One region of the Cryobacterium sp. TMT2-4 genome, then DNA from elsewhere that is predicted to be linked to it. Evidence: predicted binding sites of a transcription regulator. Region 1 holds the regulator's gene; the other holds the start of a gene.
What was found. The regulator LexA, encoded in region 1, represses DNA repair genes until DNA is damaged. The targets are predictions, from matches to a motif close to TCGAACANNTGTTCGA.

Region 1 (8,329 bases):
CTCGCTGCAGGAAGACATCGGCCTCGACGTGATCGTGCACGGGGAGCCGGAACGCAACGACATGGTGCAGTACTTCGCCGAGAACCTGGACGGCTTCGCGGTCACCGAGAACGGCTGGGTGCAGTCCTATGGCAGCCGGTGCGTGCGCCCGTCGATCCTCTGGGGTGACGTGTCCCGGCCGCGGCCCATCACGGTCGAGTGGTCGGCGTTCACGCAGGGGCTGACGCCCAAGCCCGTCAAGGGGATGCTCACCGGTCCGGTCACGATCCTCGCGTGGTCGTTCGTGCGCGACGACCAGCCGCTGGGCGAGACGGCCAGGCAGGTGGCCCTGGCCCTCCGGGACGAGATCGCCGACCTGGAGTCGGCCGGCATTCAGATCGTCCAGGTCGACGAGCCCGCGCTGCGGGAGCTGCTGCCGTTGAAGCAGAAGGACCAGGCGGAATACCTCGACTGGTCGGTGGGGTCCTTCCGCCTGGCGACGGCCGGTGCGGCCGCGGCCACCCAGATCCACACCCACCTCTGCTACTCGGAGTTCGGGGTGGTCATCGACGCGATCCGCAACCTGGACGCCGATGTGACCAGCATCGAGGCGGCACGCTCTCGCATGGAGGTGGTGGGCGATATCCGGTCCCAGGGCTTCGACCACGGTATCGGCCCGGGAGTGTGGGACATCCACTCGCCGCGTGTGCCGAGCGTGTCCGAACTCACCGACCTGCTCGAGCGCGCCGCGGCGGCCATCCCGGCCACCCGGCTCTGGGTGAACCCCGACTGCGGCCTCAAAACCCGCGGCTACACCGAAACCGTCCAGTCCCTGCACAACATGCTCGCCGCCACCCGCATCCTCCGCGCCCGCCTGACCTCCTCCGTCTCCGCCTGACCCCGCCTCCACCCACACAAAAGCCGGGCACGACACCAAGAACAGTGTTCGTGCCCGGCCCACAAGACCCGGCTCACAAGACCCGACCGAAATAACCATGGTGACTCAACACTCGCGCGTCTCCACGACGCTGGTCGAAACCGTCGAGACCAAGAGTCCGCCTGAAATGCTGATGTGCTTGACTGCTGATGCCCTAAACCGACCGCAGCACTGCCACAACCTTCCCCAGAATCTCGGCGTGATCGCCGACGATGGGTTCGAAGTTGGTGTTGCGGGGCAGCAGCCAGGTGTGCCCGTCGCGCTGGCGGAAGACCTTGACGGTTGCCTCGTTGTCGAGCATGGCTGCAACGATTTCACCGTTTTCGGCGGTCTTCTGCTGCCGCACGACGACCCAGTCGCCGTCCATTATGGCGGCGTCGATCATCGATTCGCCCGACACCTTGAGCATGAACAGGTCGCCCTTGCCCACCAGCTGGCGGGGTAGCGGGAAAATCTCGTCGATCTGCTGTTCGGCGGTGATCGGGATGCCGGCGGCGATGCGACCGACGAGCGGAACCATGGCGGCGTCGCCGACCTGCACTCCGGTGTGGAAACTTTCCGAGGCTCCGGCCGTCGTGTCTTCGGGCGACTGCGGAATCTCGATGAGCACCTCCAGTGCTCGGGGACGGTTCGGGTCTCGGCGGAGGTAACCGCTCAGTTCCAGCTGGTTGAGCTGGTGGGTGACGCTCGACAGTGACGACAGGCCGACGGCGTCGCCGATCTCGCGCATGCTCGGCGGATAGCCGCGTTGGCTGACCGAGCGCTGGATGACGTCGAGGATGGCGAGCTGCTTCTCGCTGAGGCTCTTGCGCCGTCTGGTGCCGCCCTTGTCGCGGGGACCGCTGGTGTTCTGTGCCACGTTCGTCGCTCCTCGTTTTGATTGATGCGCTGGCAGCAAGCAGCGAATGCCGCCGATTCACGCGAATGTCGGGGGTGCCTGATTGAGTGTCAATCAACAATCGAAACTGTATCCGCGTTGAGCTCATTAAACAAACATGTATTCGAGTGCGTCGGAACAAATATTTCAGAAACTACCGAATAAAGCTTGATTGTTCGAATAATCGAATATACATTCGGAACATAAGTTCGCATCCGGCTCTCCCGGCCGAGAGTCGGATGCGTCTTCTCACAGGAGGTTTCACATGAGCACTGCACTTGAACGAGGCGCCCCCATCGCGACCGGACGCACCCGGCTCCGACTCACCCGGCGCGGTCGCGTCGTTTTCACGTCCCTGGCTGCCTTTCCGCTCGTGGCCGTGGCCCTGGCCGTCGCCCTCAACGGAGGCATCGCCGCCGCCGAGAACTCGACCGTCGCTCACGTGGCCTCGGCCTTCGACTACGTCACCATCAAGTCGGGGCAGTCGCTCTGGCAACTTGCCGAGACAATCGCGCCCACGTCCGATCCGCGCGAGGTGATCGCCGAGATTGTGAGCCTCAATCAGCTGCCGTCCGACAGCGTGCAGCCCGGTCAGCGGCTGGCGCTTCCGAACGACCTGTGAACTACCCGCGGCGAGCCCCCGCCGGTCTCACCCCGGTAATATTGGGGGAGTGACCAGTCTCAACGATCTGCCCCTTCGCGATAATCTGCGCGGACTCACTCCCTATGGGGCGCCGCAGTTGCACGTGCCGGTGGCTCTCAACGTGAACGAGAACACCCACGGCATCCCGGCTGAGGTGGCGCAGGACATCGTGGCGGCGTTGGCCGTGGCGGTCACGACCGTGAACCGATACCCCGATCGGGAGTTCACCGAGCTGCGGGATTCCCTCGCCCGTTATCTCGGTCACGGCCTCACCCGAAAGAACATCTGGGCCGCCAACGGTTCCAACGAGGTTCTTCAGCAGGTGCTGCAGGCCTTCGGCGGCCCGGGTCGGTCCGTGCTCGGCTTCGCGCCGACCTACTCCATGTACCCTCTGCTGGCCTCCGGCACCGGTACCCGCTGGATCGCGGGCGGTCGTGACGCAAAGTTCGAACTCTCCCCGGCCACGGCGCTCGAGTGGGTCGACCGGGTTGCCCCTGACCTCGTCTTCCTCTGCTCGCCGAACAACCCCACCGGCACGCCCCTGTCCCTGGAAACGATCGCGGCCGTCTACGATGCGAGCGACGGCATCGTTGTCGTCGACGAGGCGTACGCCGAGTTCGGGACGGATGACGCGCCAACCGCCCTGAGCCTGCTTCCCGGCCGGGAGCGCCTGCTGGTGTCCCGCACCATGAGCAAGGCGTTCGCCTTCGCCGGTGTGCGCGTCGGCTATCTGGCCGCCGATCCCGCCGTGACGGATGCCCTCCGCCTGGTTCGTCTGCCCTACCACCTGTCCGCGCTCACCCAAGCTGCCGCGGTCGCCGCGCTCGTCCACACGCCCGCGATGCTTGCCATGGTCGACGACATCCGCGGGCAGCGGGACCGCATCGTGAGCGAACTGGCCCGGCTTGGCTACACTCCGCTGCGCAGTGCGAGCAACTTCGTGCTGTTCGGCGGCGTTGAGGACCCTCGGGCCACCTTCGAGGCGCTGCTGGCGGAAGGCATCCTTGTGCGCGACGTCGGCATCCCGGGCCACCTGCGGGTCAGCGCCGGCACCGAGGCCGAGACCACGGCGTTCCTCGACGCCCTCGAGGCGCTTGGGCGGCCGTGAACGGCGCGGGCCAATAAACTAGTCGTATGAGCTTCTCTTTCGCGACCACCTCGCCCCGTTTCGCCCACCTGCAGCGCGAGACCAGCGAGTCGAGCATCGACCTGTCGCTCAATCTCGACGGCACCGGTGAGTCGGACATCCAGACGTCGGTCCCGTTCTTCGATCACCTGCTCACGGCCTTCGCGAAACACTCGTTGACCGACCTCACCGTGCGCGCCCGCGGCGATATCGAGATCGATGTGCACCACACGGTCGAGGACGTCGGCATCTTGCTCGGCCAGGCGATCAAGCAGGCTCTCGGGGACAAATCCGGCATCTCCCGCTACGGTGACGCCGTCGTGCCGCTCGACGAGGCCCTCGTACAGGCCGTCGTCGACATTTCCGGGCGCCCCTACCTCGTGCACCAGGGCGAGCCGGCCGGTTTCGAGTTCCACCTGATCGGCGGCCACTTCACCGGCTCCATGGTGCGCCACGTGTTTGAGGCTATCGCCTTCAACGGCGGCCTCACGGTGCACGTCACCGTGCAGGGCGGCCGCGACCCGCACCACATCGCCGAAGCCGAATTCAAGGCGTTCGCCCGCGCGTTCCGCCAGGCGAAGGCGCTCGACCCGCTGGTGTCCGGCGTCCCCTCGACCAAGGGTGCGCTGTGACCAGCGTCGTTGTCTTCGACTACGGCACCGGAAACGTGCACTCCGCCGTCAAGGCACTCGAACTCGCCGGGGCCGAGGTGACGCTGACCGGCGACCGCCGTCAGGCGCTTGAGGCCGACGGGCTCGTCGTGCCCGGCGTGGGCGCGTTCAGCGCCGTCATGCAGGCTCTGAAGGCGGTGCACGGCGACGAGATCATCGACCGCCGGATCGCGGGCGGACGCCCGGTGCTGGGCATCTGCGTGGGCATGCAGATCATGTTCGAGCACGGCGTCGAACGCGGCGTGGACACGGAGGGGCTGGGCGAATGGCCCGGCACCGTGACGCAGCTGACGGCGCCGGTGCTGCCGCACATGGGCTGGGACACGGTCACGCCGGGGGAGGGCTCGACGCTGTTCCATGGCCTCGAGCAGGAGCGCTTCTACTTCGTGCACTCCTACGCCGCCCAGGAATGGTCCCTCGACGTCATGCCGCCGTTCCCGAAACCGATTCTCACCTGGTCCGAGCACGGACAACCTTTCCTGGCCGCCATCGAGAACGGACCGCTTACCGCCACCCAGTTCCACCCGGAGAAATCCGGTGAGGCAGGCATCCGTCTGCTCCATAACTGGCTCGGCACAGTCAAGAACTGACCTTGACTTTTCCCTGACTGACTTGGTCGCCGCGACCATTCCCAACCGAGGACACCCATGACTGTGCATACCCCTTCCCTCCGTCTCGTTCTGCTGCCCGCCGTGGATGTGGCCGACGGCAAGGCCGTTCGCTTGACCCAGGGCGAAGCCGGCACCGAGACCAACTACGGCGACCCCGTCGACGCGGCACTTGACTGGGCCCGCCAGGGCGCCGAGTGGATCCACCTCGTCGACCTCGACGCGGCCTTCGGTCGCGGCAACAACACGGATGTCATCCGCACTGTGATCCGCGAGGTCACGGGCGTGAAGATCGAGCTCTCCGGCGGGATCCGCGACGACGCGTCGCTGGACGCGGCCCTGAACGCGGGCGTCAGCCGGATCAACCTGGGCACCGCGGCACTGGAGAACCCGGAGTGGGCGGCGCAGGTCATCGCCCGGCACGGGGACGCCGTCGCCGTCGGGCTCGACGTGCGCGGAACCACCCTCGCCGCCCGCGGCTGGACCAGGGAGGGAGGGGACCTCTGGGAGGTGCTCGCCCGTCTCGAGGAGGCTGGCTGCTCGCGCTACGTCGTCACCGATGTGACCAAGGACGGCACGCTGCAAGGCCCCAACATCGACCTGCTCCGCCAGATGATGGAGCGCACTGACCGACCGGTCGTCGCCTCCGGCGGCATCTCCAGCCTCGACGACCTCCGCGCATTGCGCGAACTTGTACCGCTCGGACTCGAGGGCGCGATCGTCGGAAAAGCCCTCTACGCGGGGGCGTTCACCCTGAGCGAGGCGCTGGATGTCGCGGGCGCGTAACCTCGGCTCCACCGGCCTTCCCGGCGGACCCGGAGGGGGCGACTCCGCCGGGCAACCGTGGGAGGGACGACAGTTTGAGCCCAACATGCACAGCGACGACGACGGGCTCGCGCCCGAGCCGCTGCTGGCGGCCGTGCGCCGCTTCCAGGCTCGGGAGGCCGGCGAAGAGACGGTGGTCGACGCCATCCGTGGCTCACGGCTGCTCGTTCCCCTGGTGACCGAACTCGGCCAATCGGGCACCACCGAGGCCGGCCTCCGCGTCGACAAGACCCAGGAACTGTCGATCATCACCGTGGCCGGGCCCGACGGCCGCACGGTGCTTCCCGTGTTCTCCTCGGTCGCGGCGATGACGGCGTGGAACACGCAGGCCCGGCCGGTCCCGGCCGACGGCGTGCGCGTCGCGCTGGCCGCGGCTCAGGAGAACACCGATCTGGTCGTGCTCGATCCGACCGCGCCCACCGAGTTCGTGGTGCGGCGCCCGGCCCTGTGGGCCATCGCCCAGTCCCTGCCCTGGACCCCCAGCTATGCCAGTCGCGACGTCGCGGATGCCTTTGCCGACTCCGTGTCCACCGAACTGAGTGTGCTCGGGGTTGAGCTGGCCCCCGGCGACCCGGCCGCCCGCCTCGCCGGACCGGAACTAATTGTGCGTCTCGAGCTCGTGGACGGCCTGACCCGCATCGAGCTCGACGCGACCCTCGCCCGGCTCGCGGCTCGCTGGTCATCGAGCGACGTCATCGCCACCCAGGTGGACTCCCTCACCGTGCAGCTGCTGCCCTCCGCCTAGGCGGCCTCTTCCATCGTCGGCGGTTCCGGGCTCCGGGTTCCGGGCCCCGCGCTCCGCGTTCCGCCCGCGCCCCCGCCCACGCCACGAACGAATTCGACGGAGATTGTGGCCAAATCGGTCCTGGATGTCCGGGAAAGCCCGTTTTAGCTCAGAATCTCCGTCGAATTGGTTCGAGTGGCCCGGCTCAGGCGGATCGGCGAGGATAGTCGTATGAACGAGGTTCTGCACCGATTCACCCCGGCCACCCGCGCCTGGTTCGCGCAGGCCTTCGCCGCACCCACCGAGGCCCAGCTCGGGGCGTGGGACGCCATCTCTCGGGGCTCGCACGCGCTGGTGGTGGCCCCCACCGGGTCAGGTAAGACTCTCGCCGCGTTCCTCTGGGCCATCGACCGCCTGGCCGCGGATACTGCGGAGGCCGCAGATGTCTCGGAAGCCTCGGCGCGTCCTGACCGGGTCACCGCGCCGGGAACCCGCGTGCTCTACATCTCGCCGCTCAAGGCGCTCGGCGTCGACGTGGAACGCAATCTGCGGGCCCCGCTGGTGGGCATCGTCCAGGCTGCCGAGCGTCTCGGGTTCGCCCCGCCCCGGGTGACCGTCGGCGTGCGGTCGGGGGACACTCCGGCCACGGAACGCCGAAGCTTGGTCAAAACGCCGCCGGACATCCTGATCACCACGCCAGAATCGCTGTTCCTCATGCTCACCTCGGCGGCGCGGGAATCGTTGCGCGCCGTGGACACGGTCATCATCGACGAGGTGCACGCGGTCGCGGCGAGCAAGCGCGGCGCGCACCTGGCCGTCTCACTGGAACGGCTCGACGACCTGCTCGCCCGCCCGGCCCAGCGCATCGGACTGTCGGCTACCGTGCGACCGGCCGCCGAGGTCGCCCGGTTCCTCGGAGGGTCCGCACCGGTGGAGATCGTCGCACCGGTGTCGACCAAACGATTCGACCTCAGCGTGGTCGTTCCCGTCGACGACATGAGCCAGGTCGGCCCGGCACCGGTGCGGGAGGGTTCGACGGCCGCCGCCGCCCCACAGACCGGGTCCATCTGGCCGCATGTGGAAGAGGCAATCGTCGACGAGGTGCTGGCGCACACCTCCTCGATCGTGTTCGCCAACTCCCGCCGTCTGGCCGAACGGCTGACCGCGCGCTTCAACGAGATCTATGCCCAACGCCTCGAGGACGAGCTCGTGCCCGCCGCGATGCCGGCCGTGATGACCGAGCGGATGCCTGCCCTCGCGCCCGTCGGCACTGCGGCACCCGGCCCGCCGGCTGCGCTCATGGGCGCCAGCGGCCAGAGCGCCGGGGCCGAGCCGCTGCTTGCCCGCGCCCACCACGGGTCCGTCAGCAAGGAGCAGCGCGCACTGATCGAAGACGACCTGAAAGCCGGGCGGCTGCGCTGCGTGGTGGCGACGTCCAGCCTCGAACTCGGCATCGACATGGGCGCCGTCGACCTGGTCGTGCAGGTGGAGTCGCCGCCGTCCGTGGCCAGCGGGCTGCAGCGAATCGGCCGGGCCGGGCACCAGGTGGGCGAGGTCTCCCGGGGCGTGATCTTCCCCAAGCACCGGGCCGATCTCATCCACGCGGCCGTCGCCGCCGAGCGCATGGCCGCCGGCCTGATCGAATCCCTGCAGGTGCCGTCCAACCCACTCGACATCCTCGCCCAGCAGACCGTGGCGGCAACCGCCCTCGAACCCATTTACGCGGAGGAGTGGTTCGACACCGTGCGCCGCAGCGCCCCCTTCCACGCCCTCCCGCGGTCGGCCTACGAGGCCACCCTCGACCTGCTTGCCGGTCGGTATCCCTCCGACCAGTTCGCCGAGCTGCGCCCCCGCATCGTCTGGGACCGGGAGACGGGCATCCTCACCGGGCGCCCGGGCGCGCAACGGCTCGCGGTGACCAGCGGCGGCACGATCCCCG
Region 2 (8,329 bases), on a different contig from region 1:
ACGTCGTCGACCACGGCCCCGTCGATTCCGGTGCGTTCGATCAGCGCCGTGATCACGGCCGCGTCAGGTCGGCCGGCGCGACCGCCCTGAAGACGCCGCCGAACCGGCCGATCGGGGTGCGTAGCGGTTCGTAGATGACGACGTCTCTCACGATGCGGCCACCGTGTTCGGAGCGGAGAGGAGCGTGTGGATGACGGTCGGCGTCCCCGGCACGAGCAGCGGCACCTCGGTGGCGGCCTGCACCTCGGCCACGGTGAGTCCCGGCGCGATCTCGCGCAGCAGAAGACCCTCCGGCGTCACGTCGATCACGGCCAGGTCGGTGATGATGCGGGTCACGACGCGCTTGCCGGTCAGCGGCAGGCCGCACTCGTTCACAATCTTGAAGTCGCCGTTCTTCGCAGTGTGCTCCATCACGACGATCACGGTGTCGGCGCCGTGCACGAGATCCATCGCACCGCCCATACCCTTGATCATCTTGCCGGGCACGGCCCAGTTGGCGATGTCGCCGGTGGCGGAGACCTGCATCGCGCCAAGCACGGCCACATCGATCATTCCGCCGCGGATCATGCCGAAGCTCTGCGCGGAGTCGAAGTAGCTGGCACCGGGGTTGACCGTGATGGTCTCCTTGCCGGCGTTGATCAGCTTCGGGTCCTCCTCGCCCTCCCACGGGTACGGTCCCACCCCGAGCACCCCGTTCTCGGAATGCAGGATGACGTCCACCCCCTCCGGCAGGAAGTTGGGGATCAGCGTGGGCAGCCCGATCCCGAGGTTGACATAGCTGTCGGGGGTGAGCTCCTGCGCGGCGCGCGCGGCCATTTCATTGCGGGTCAACGGCATGATCAGCTGTCCTTTGCGACGGATGCGACGGATACGACGGATGCGACGGGCCGCGGCCGGGTGGTGGTCTTCTCGATCGGCAGGTCGGCGGCCTCGGCGCCGGAGAGCGCCACGATGCGGTGCACGTAGATACCGGCGAGGTGGATGGCATCCGGATCGAGCTCCCCCGGCTCGACCAGCTCGTCGACCTCGGCGATGGTGATGCGGCCGGCCATGCCGGCGACCGGGTTGAAATTGCGGGCCGACTTCTCGAACACGAGGTTGCCGTGCCGGTCGCCCTTCGCCGCGCGAACGAGGGCGAAGTCGGTGACGATGGCCTCCTCGAGCACGTACTCCTTCTCCCCGCCGCGGAGCGACGCGAAGGTGCGGGTCTCCTTGGGCGGCGACGACACCGTCACCGACCCATCCGGCCCGTAGCGCCAGGGCAGCCCGCCCTCGGCGACCATGGTGCCGACGCCGCTGGCGGTGTAGAAGGCGGGGATTCCGCTGCCGCCGGCCCGGAGCCGCTCGGCCAGGGTGCCCTGCGGGGTCAGTTCCACCTCGATGTCACCGCCGAGATAGCGGCGGGCGAAGTCCTTGTTCTCGCCGATATAGGAGGCGATCACCCGGCTGATCCGCCCTTCCCGCAGCAGTTCGCCGAGCCCCCAGCCGTCGACGCCGCAGTTGTTGGATGCGACCCGGAGGTCGGTGCTGCCCTGGGCCAGGAGCGCCCGGATCAGCAGGATCGGGACGCCGACCAGGCCGAAGCCGCCGACGGCGAGGGAGGCCCCATCCGGGATGTCGGCGACGGCAGCCGCGGCGGAGGAGTACGTCTTGTCCATGGAGTGGTCCTTCAGCTTCAGTTCGTGGTGCCGATGTCGATCGTCTTGAAGGTATCGCGTGCCACCGCCAGAGCGGAATTCGCCGCCGGCACCCCCGCGTAGATCGCGGTGTGCAGGATGGCCTCGCTGATCTCCGCGCGGGTCAGCCCCTGGGTCAGGGCCGCGCGCACGTGCATGCCCAGTTCATGTTCGTGGCCGCCGGTCACCAGGCAGGCCAGGGTCAGGAAGCTGCGGGTGCGCCGATCGCGGCCGGGCCTGGTCCAGATCTCCCCCCAGACATAGCGGGTGATGAAGTCCTGGAAATCCGCCGTCTCCGGGGTGGTGCAGGGCCAGTTCGAGTCCGACAGCGCCGCCGAACGACACCCCGGCGTAGTGGAAGGCTCCCCCGCCGACCAAGTCGACCAGGGTGATCACAACGTCGGCGACCTCAGCGACGGTGACCGGTTGCCGGGCGGCGGGGCTGAGGCCGGTGCCGGTGCCGGCGTGACCGTGCCGCGGATAATGGGCTGGGTCATAGTGAGGTCCCCTTGCTCGCGGTGGATTCGAGGTACCGGGCGAGCACCCGGTCGATTCCGGCGTCCGTCTGCCTGAGGCTGAGGTCGTCATCGAACGCGGACCAGGCCCGCGATCGGAGCTCCTCGGGATGTCCCCCGGCGGTGATCAGGGCGGAGAGCACCACCCGCAGCGGGCGGTTGGTGCGGTAGCACTCCTCCGACGCGCGCTGCACGAGGGCGAACGCGGCGGCCTTGCCGAGGACCTCCGCGAGCAGGGTGGTCACCCGTTCGCTGAACACCAGGCCGTCGGTGAGGTCGAGGTTGCTGCGCATCCGTTCCAGGTCCACGTCGAGCCGGGCCGCCAGCGAGGCCGCGCCCGCGACGTCAACGCGAACGTGCTCACGATCAAACTCGCCATGGCCATCGCCCGGGCCGGCGCGCCACGGGGACCGTCACCGACGCCGAATTCGACGCCAACAAGGCGGAGCAGCTCGCCCGCTTCTGAGTCGCTGCGGAGTCGCTTCCGAACGATCTGAGTCTGTGCCGGTAGCGTGGGGTCCATGCTCGAGCTCATGGATGACCGGCCGGACATTCTGCTGCGCCGCGACGGGCGGCTCGCCCAGATCATCCTGAACCGCCCGGCGGCCCTGAACGCCCTGACCCACGCGATGATCCGACGGATGTCCGCGGTGCTGACCGACTGGGCCGTCGACGGTCAGGTCGAGACCGTTCTGCTGACCGGTAGCGGCGACCGGGGCCTCTGCGCCGGGGGCGACATCGTGGCGATCTACCGCAGTGCGGACGCGGACGCGGGCGCGGACGATCGAGCGGACGCTGACGCCGAGGCCGCCCGGTTCTTCGCCGACGAGTACCATCTGAACGCGCAGATCCACCGGTTCGCCAAACCGTACCTGGCCGTGATGGACGGCGTCGTGCTCGGCGGCGGGGTCGGCGTCTCCGGCCATGCGAACACCCGGATCGTGACCGAGCGCACGCGGCTGGGGATGCCGGAGACCGCGATCGGCTTCGTACCCGACGTCGGCGGAAGCTGGCTGTTGTCCCATGCCCCCGGTGAGCTCGGCACCCACCTCGCCCTGACCGCCGCCCTGGTCTCCGGGTCCGACGCCATCGCACTGGGCCTGGCCGACCACTTCGTGCCGAGCGACCGGCTCCCTGCCCTGGTCCGCACCCTGGCCGAGACCGACGCGGCCGAGGCGGTGCGCGCCCTGGCCGAGACTCCCCCGCCCTCCGTCCTCCTCGCCCAGCGGCACTGGATCGACGAGTGCTACGCGTCCGATGACGTGGGCGAGATCGTCGCCGCCCTGCGGCGTTCCCCGGTGGAAGCCGCCCGCGACGCCGCCGCCCTCATCCTCACGAGGTCGCCGACCGCACTCGCGGTCACCCTGGCCTCGCTGCGCCGGGCCCGGCGGCTCCCGAGCCTCGACGAGGCGCTCGATCAGGAGTACCGGGTGACGCTCCGTTTCCTGCAGCGGAGCGAGCTGCAGGAGGGCATCCGGGCCCAGGTGATCGACAAGGACCACAGCCCCCGGTGGTCGCCGGCCGGCCTCGGCGAGGTGACGGAGGCATCCGTCGCCGCGTTCTTCGCGCCGCTCGGCGAGCAGGAGCTGGGGCTCGGAATGGGGCCCGGGCTGGGCGAGGTGCCCTACGTCGACGCCGACCTGATCTTCGTCACCGATCTGCTCACCCCGGGTGAGCGCGCGCGGCTGGCCGCGGCGCGATCGTTCTATCAGGCCGAGGTGCGCCCTCTCGCCGTGGACTACTGGAACCGCGCCGCGTTCCCGTTCGAGCTGCTGCCCCGCCTCGCCGCGCAGAACCTCGCCGCGACCGGTGCTGCCGCGACCAGCCATCTGCTCACCGGTCTGCTGCAGATGGAGCTGACCCGGGCCGACACCTCGATCTCCACGTTCTACGGCGTGCACCACGAGCTGTTCGCCGCCGCCATCGACGAGCTCGGCTCACCCGAGCAGCGGGAACGTCTGCTGCCGGGCCTCCTGGCCCTGGATAAGATCGGGGCCTTCGCCCTGACGGAACCGGAACACGGCTCCGACATCTCCCGCATGATGGAGACCACGGCCACCCGCAGCGGCGACGAGTGGGTGCTCAACGGCACCAAACGCTGGATCGGCAACGGCGCCATGGCCGACTACGTGCTGGTCTGGGCCCGGGACACCGCGGACGGGCAGATCAAAGGATTCATCGTCGAGACGGAGCGGCCCGGGTTCACGGCCACCCCGATCGAGAACAAGATCGCGGTGCGGATCGTGCAGAACGCCGACATCACCCTCACGGAGGTGCGGATCCCGTACACGAACTGGCTGCCGGGCAGCCGGAGCTTTCAGGACACGAACGTGCTGCTCCGGAACTCGCGGATCTGGGTGTCGTGGCAGGCGGTCGGCCAGCAGCTCGCCGCCTTCGACGTGGCCCGCGCCTATGCGCTGGAGCGGCGCCAGTTCGGCATGCCCATCGCATCCTTCCAGCTGGTGCAGGAGCAGCTCTCCCGCATGATCGGCAACGCCACCTTGTCGCTGTCGCTGATGGTGCAGATGGCGCGACTGCAGGAGAGCGGGCGGCTCACGATGGACCAGGCGGCCCTCGCGAAGGCGACCTGCACGACCCGGATGCGCGAAACGGTGGCCCTGGGCCGCGGTCTGCTCGGCGGCAACGGCATCAGCACCCGGTACGAGATGGCCAAGATCTTCGCCGACGCCGAGGCGATCTACTCCTACGAGGGCAGCTACGAGATCAACGCGCTGTTGGTCGGCCGGGCCGTGACCGGCATCTCCGCCTTCAGCTGATCACCGCTCGCCCGAACGAATTCGACGGAGATTCTGCCCGAATCGGCCCTGAAAACTCCGAAAAGGCAGTTGTGAACGAGAATCTCCGTCGAATTGGTTCAACACCGAACCTGGCGCGCATCGGCTAGGGTGTCGCGCCGGCCGCCCCGAGCGGCGGGGCAGGCGGGGCCGATTCAACCGGCGCGACCGGCGGCACCGGAACCGACGCGACCGGAACTGGCGGCGTGGGAGCGTTCCAGGCCTTGATGACGGCCCAGCCCACGGCGGCGATCGGCACCGAGATGACCGCGCCGACGATGCCGCCCAGGATCGTGCCGGCCGTCAGTGCCAGCAGGATCACGAGGCCGTGCAGGCGCAGTGACTTGCCGAGCACCACCGGGGACAGGAAGTTGCCCTCGAGCTGGTTGACTGCGACCACGATCGTGACCACGATGATGGCGGTGGTCAGGTCGTTCGTGACGAGGGCCACCAGTGCGGCCAGGATGCCGGCGGCCGTCGCCCCGACGATGGGGATGAACGCGCCGACGAAGACGATGACGGCGAGCGGCAGCGCCAGCGGAACCTGCAGGATCCACAGTCCGATCCCGATGAACAGGGCGTCGACGAACGCGACGATCGCCGTGCCGCGCACGTAGTTGCCGAATACCTCGACGCTGCTCACGCCGACGCGTACGGCCCGCTCGTGCCGCTTGCCGGCGAGCGGCTGGATGAGGAAGCTCCAAATGCGGGGGCCGTCCTTCAGGAAATAGAAGAGCACGACGAGGCCGAGCACCACGCCGGCCACGATCTCGGCGGCCACGGAGACCCCGACCAGGGCCCCGGACCCGAACTGGCTGCTGGTGGCGAAGTCGATGACCGATTCGCGCACCGAATCGATCTGAGCGGAATCGATCGGCAGCGTGCCGCTGGTGAGCAGTTCCTGCAGGCTGTCGAGCCCCTCGCTGGCCGAGGTGAAGAGGGTGTCCCACTCGCCGCGGATGCCGAACACCACGAGGGTGACGACGCCACCGAAGACCGCGACGCTCAAGATCAGGGTGATCGCCGCAGCAAGGGATTCGTTCGCCCCGCGGGCCAGCAGGAACCGCATGAAGGGGCGCAGCGCCGACGCCACGATCAGGGCGATCAGGAGCGGGGTGAAGACCAGCTTGAGCTGCGTGATCCCGTAGATGGCCACCACCAGCAGGGCGAGGACCAGCAGGGCCTGACCGGAGCGGATGGCGGCCCGGCCGAGATAGTCCGTCCAGGACGAAGTGGGCGTGGTCATGGGGATCTCCAAACGAGGCGAACGACGGCTGAGCCACCAAGCCTAGCCAGACTGCCGGTAGCGCGTGTCGGCCGTGTGACGTACACTCCCTACATCGAACATTTGTTCTATCTATCACCCGTCGACCTGCCCGCCAGAGGAGTACACACATGTTCGCACACCTCCACGTCGCGAGCGCCTACTCCACGCACTTCGGGGTCACACTCCCCCAGGCGCTGGTGGAGCAGACGCAGGCGCAGAACGGCTCCTTCCTGGCCCTCACCGACCGGGACGGTCTCTACGGCGCGGTCAAGCACGTGCGCGCCTGCGCGGCCGCGGGTATCCGGCCGGGGCTGGGCGCCGACCTCGCGGTGCACGACGACGACGGGCATCCGTTGGGCCGGATCGTGGTGCTCGCCCATGGTGATATGAACGGTCGTGGCTATGCGGCCCTCTGCCGCGCGGTCAGCGCCGCCCACAACAGCGCCGCGCACAGCGCGTCGGGGCGCCCCAGCATCGCCCGCTCGCACCTCGCCGAGCTGGCCGGACTGCGCTGCCTCACCGTGCTGCTCGGCCCTACCTCCGATGTGGGCCAATCGGTCGAGCGCCGCGACACCGACGCGGCCGGGGCCTGCCTCACCGCGTGGCTGCGCGCCCTGCCGCCGCAGTCGGTGGTGGGTGAAATCGTCTGCCATCTGGCGGCGCCGGGGACTCCCGGCAGCGTGACGCCGGCCACCCGCATGCTCGCCCTCTTCGAGCACGCCGCGCTGCCCGCCGTGCTCACCAACGCCGTGCGCTACGGAACCCCCGACGAGGCCGTCACCGCCGACCTGGCCGACGCGGCCCGCACCCTGACGGCGCTGGCGAACCTGGAGCAGCTGCAGACCAACGGCCAGGCCTGGCTGAAACCCGAAGTCGCCATGAGGCAGGTGGCGCGCATGGTCGTCGACGCCGGGCTGCACGACGACGGCGCCGTCGACCGACTGTTCCGCGACACCGAGCAGCTTGCCGAGCGGTGCAGCCTCGACCCGGACTCCGACATCGGCCTGGGTCGCCCGCGCATGCCGGAGGCACGCATCATCGGCGTCAGCGGCGACCCGCTGACCGAGCTGCACGCCCGGGCCCGGGCCGGCATCGACGACCGCTACCCCGTCACGTCGCCGGCGGGCCGGTCGCTGGCGGATGCTGCGCACGCACGTCTCGTGCACGAGCTGAAGACGGTGGAGCACCTCGGTTTCGCCGGCTACTTCCTCACCGTCGCCCGGGTGGCGGACATCATCCGGGAGATGGGCATCCGCATCCAGGCACGCGGGTCCGGGGTGGGCTCGGTGCTCAACTACGCCCTGCACACCTCCTCCGTCGAGCCCATCTCCAACGGGCTGCTCTGGGAGCGGTTCCTCTCCCCCGAGCGGCAGACCCTGCCCGACATCGACCTCGACGTCGAGTCCGCCAGAAGGCACGACGTCTATCGCACGCTCTTCGACACCTTCGGCAGCGATCGGGTGTCGCTGATGTCCATGACGAACGCCTACCGCGGCCGCGGGGCCGTGCGCGACGCCGGCCTGGCCCTCGGCATGAATCACGAGCAGGTGGCCGCGGTGGCCAAGCAGATGTGGCGCTTCAACGCGCGCGACTTCCGCCGCGCCCTGGCCGAGAAGCCCGAGCTCGAGCCGTTGGCCGCCGAGGTGCGCGCCTCCTCGCAGCTCGACCTGCTGGTCGACCTGACCGCCAAACTCGACCGGCTTCCCCGGCACATCTCCGTGCACCCCTGCGGCGTCATCCTCTCCGACGCCTCCCTGCTCGACCGCACCCCGGTGCAGGCGTCCGGCATGGGGCTGCCCATGTCCCAGTTCGACAAGCACGACATGGACCCGATGGGCCTGATCAAGCTGGACATCCTCGGTGTGCGCATGCAGTCGGCCATGGCCCACGCCGTCGAGGAACATCACCGATTGTCGGGCGAGACCATTGACCTCGACCGAATCCCACTGAACGACCCGGACACCTTCGAACTGATCCGCTCCACTCGCACCCTCGGCATCTTCCAGATCGAATCTCCCGGCCAGATGGAGCTGGTCGGCAAGCTGCAGCCCGAGGTGTTCAACGACCTCACCGTGG

Region 2: a site for LexA is predicted at 6,327-6,342, ahead of E3O54_RS09495 (DNA polymerase III subunit alpha). Genes of this name have one in related genera too.

The regions. Positions count from the first base shown of each region.
Region 1 is NZ_SOGE01000040.1:26,112-34,440, reverse strand. Features, by position in the region: gene metE (5-methyltetrahydropteroyltriglutamate--homocysteine S-methyltransferase) at 1-877, shown strand, start outside; gene lexA (transcriptional repressor LexA) at 1,071-1,775, opposite strand; gene E3O54_RS14530 (LysM peptidoglycan-binding domain-containing protein) at 2,059-2,415, shown strand; gene E3O54_RS14525 (histidinol-phosphate transaminase) at 2,465-3,544, shown strand; gene hisB (imidazoleglycerol-phosphate dehydratase HisB) at 3,571-4,194, shown strand; gene hisH (imidazole glycerol phosphate synthase subunit HisH) at 4,191-4,823, shown strand; gene priA (bifunctional 1-(5-phosphoribosyl)-5-((5-phosphoribosylamino)methylideneamino)imidazole-4-carboxamide isomerase/phosphoribosylanthranilate isomerase PriA) at 4,881-5,627, shown strand; gene E3O54_RS14505 (SseB family protein) at 5,611-6,411, shown strand; gene E3O54_RS14500 (ATP-dependent helicase) at 6,622-8,329, shown strand, end outside.
Region 2 is NZ_SOGE01000030.1:79,389-87,717, reverse strand. Features, by position in the region: gene E3O54_RS09535 (hypothetical protein) at 1-56, opposite strand, end outside; gene E3O54_RS09530 (CoA transferase subunit B) at 148-837, opposite strand; gene E3O54_RS09525 (CoA transferase subunit A) at 840-1,658, opposite strand; gene E3O54_RS09520 (carboxymuconolactone decarboxylase family protein) at 1,676-2,005, opposite strand; gene E3O54_RS09515 (hypothetical protein) at 2,170-2,484, opposite strand; gene E3O54_RS16940 (3-hydroxyisobutyryl-CoA hydrolase) at 2,713-4,968, shown strand; gene E3O54_RS09500 (AI-2E family transporter) at 5,093-6,232, opposite strand; gene E3O54_RS09495 (DNA polymerase III subunit alpha) at 6,382-8,329, shown strand, end outside.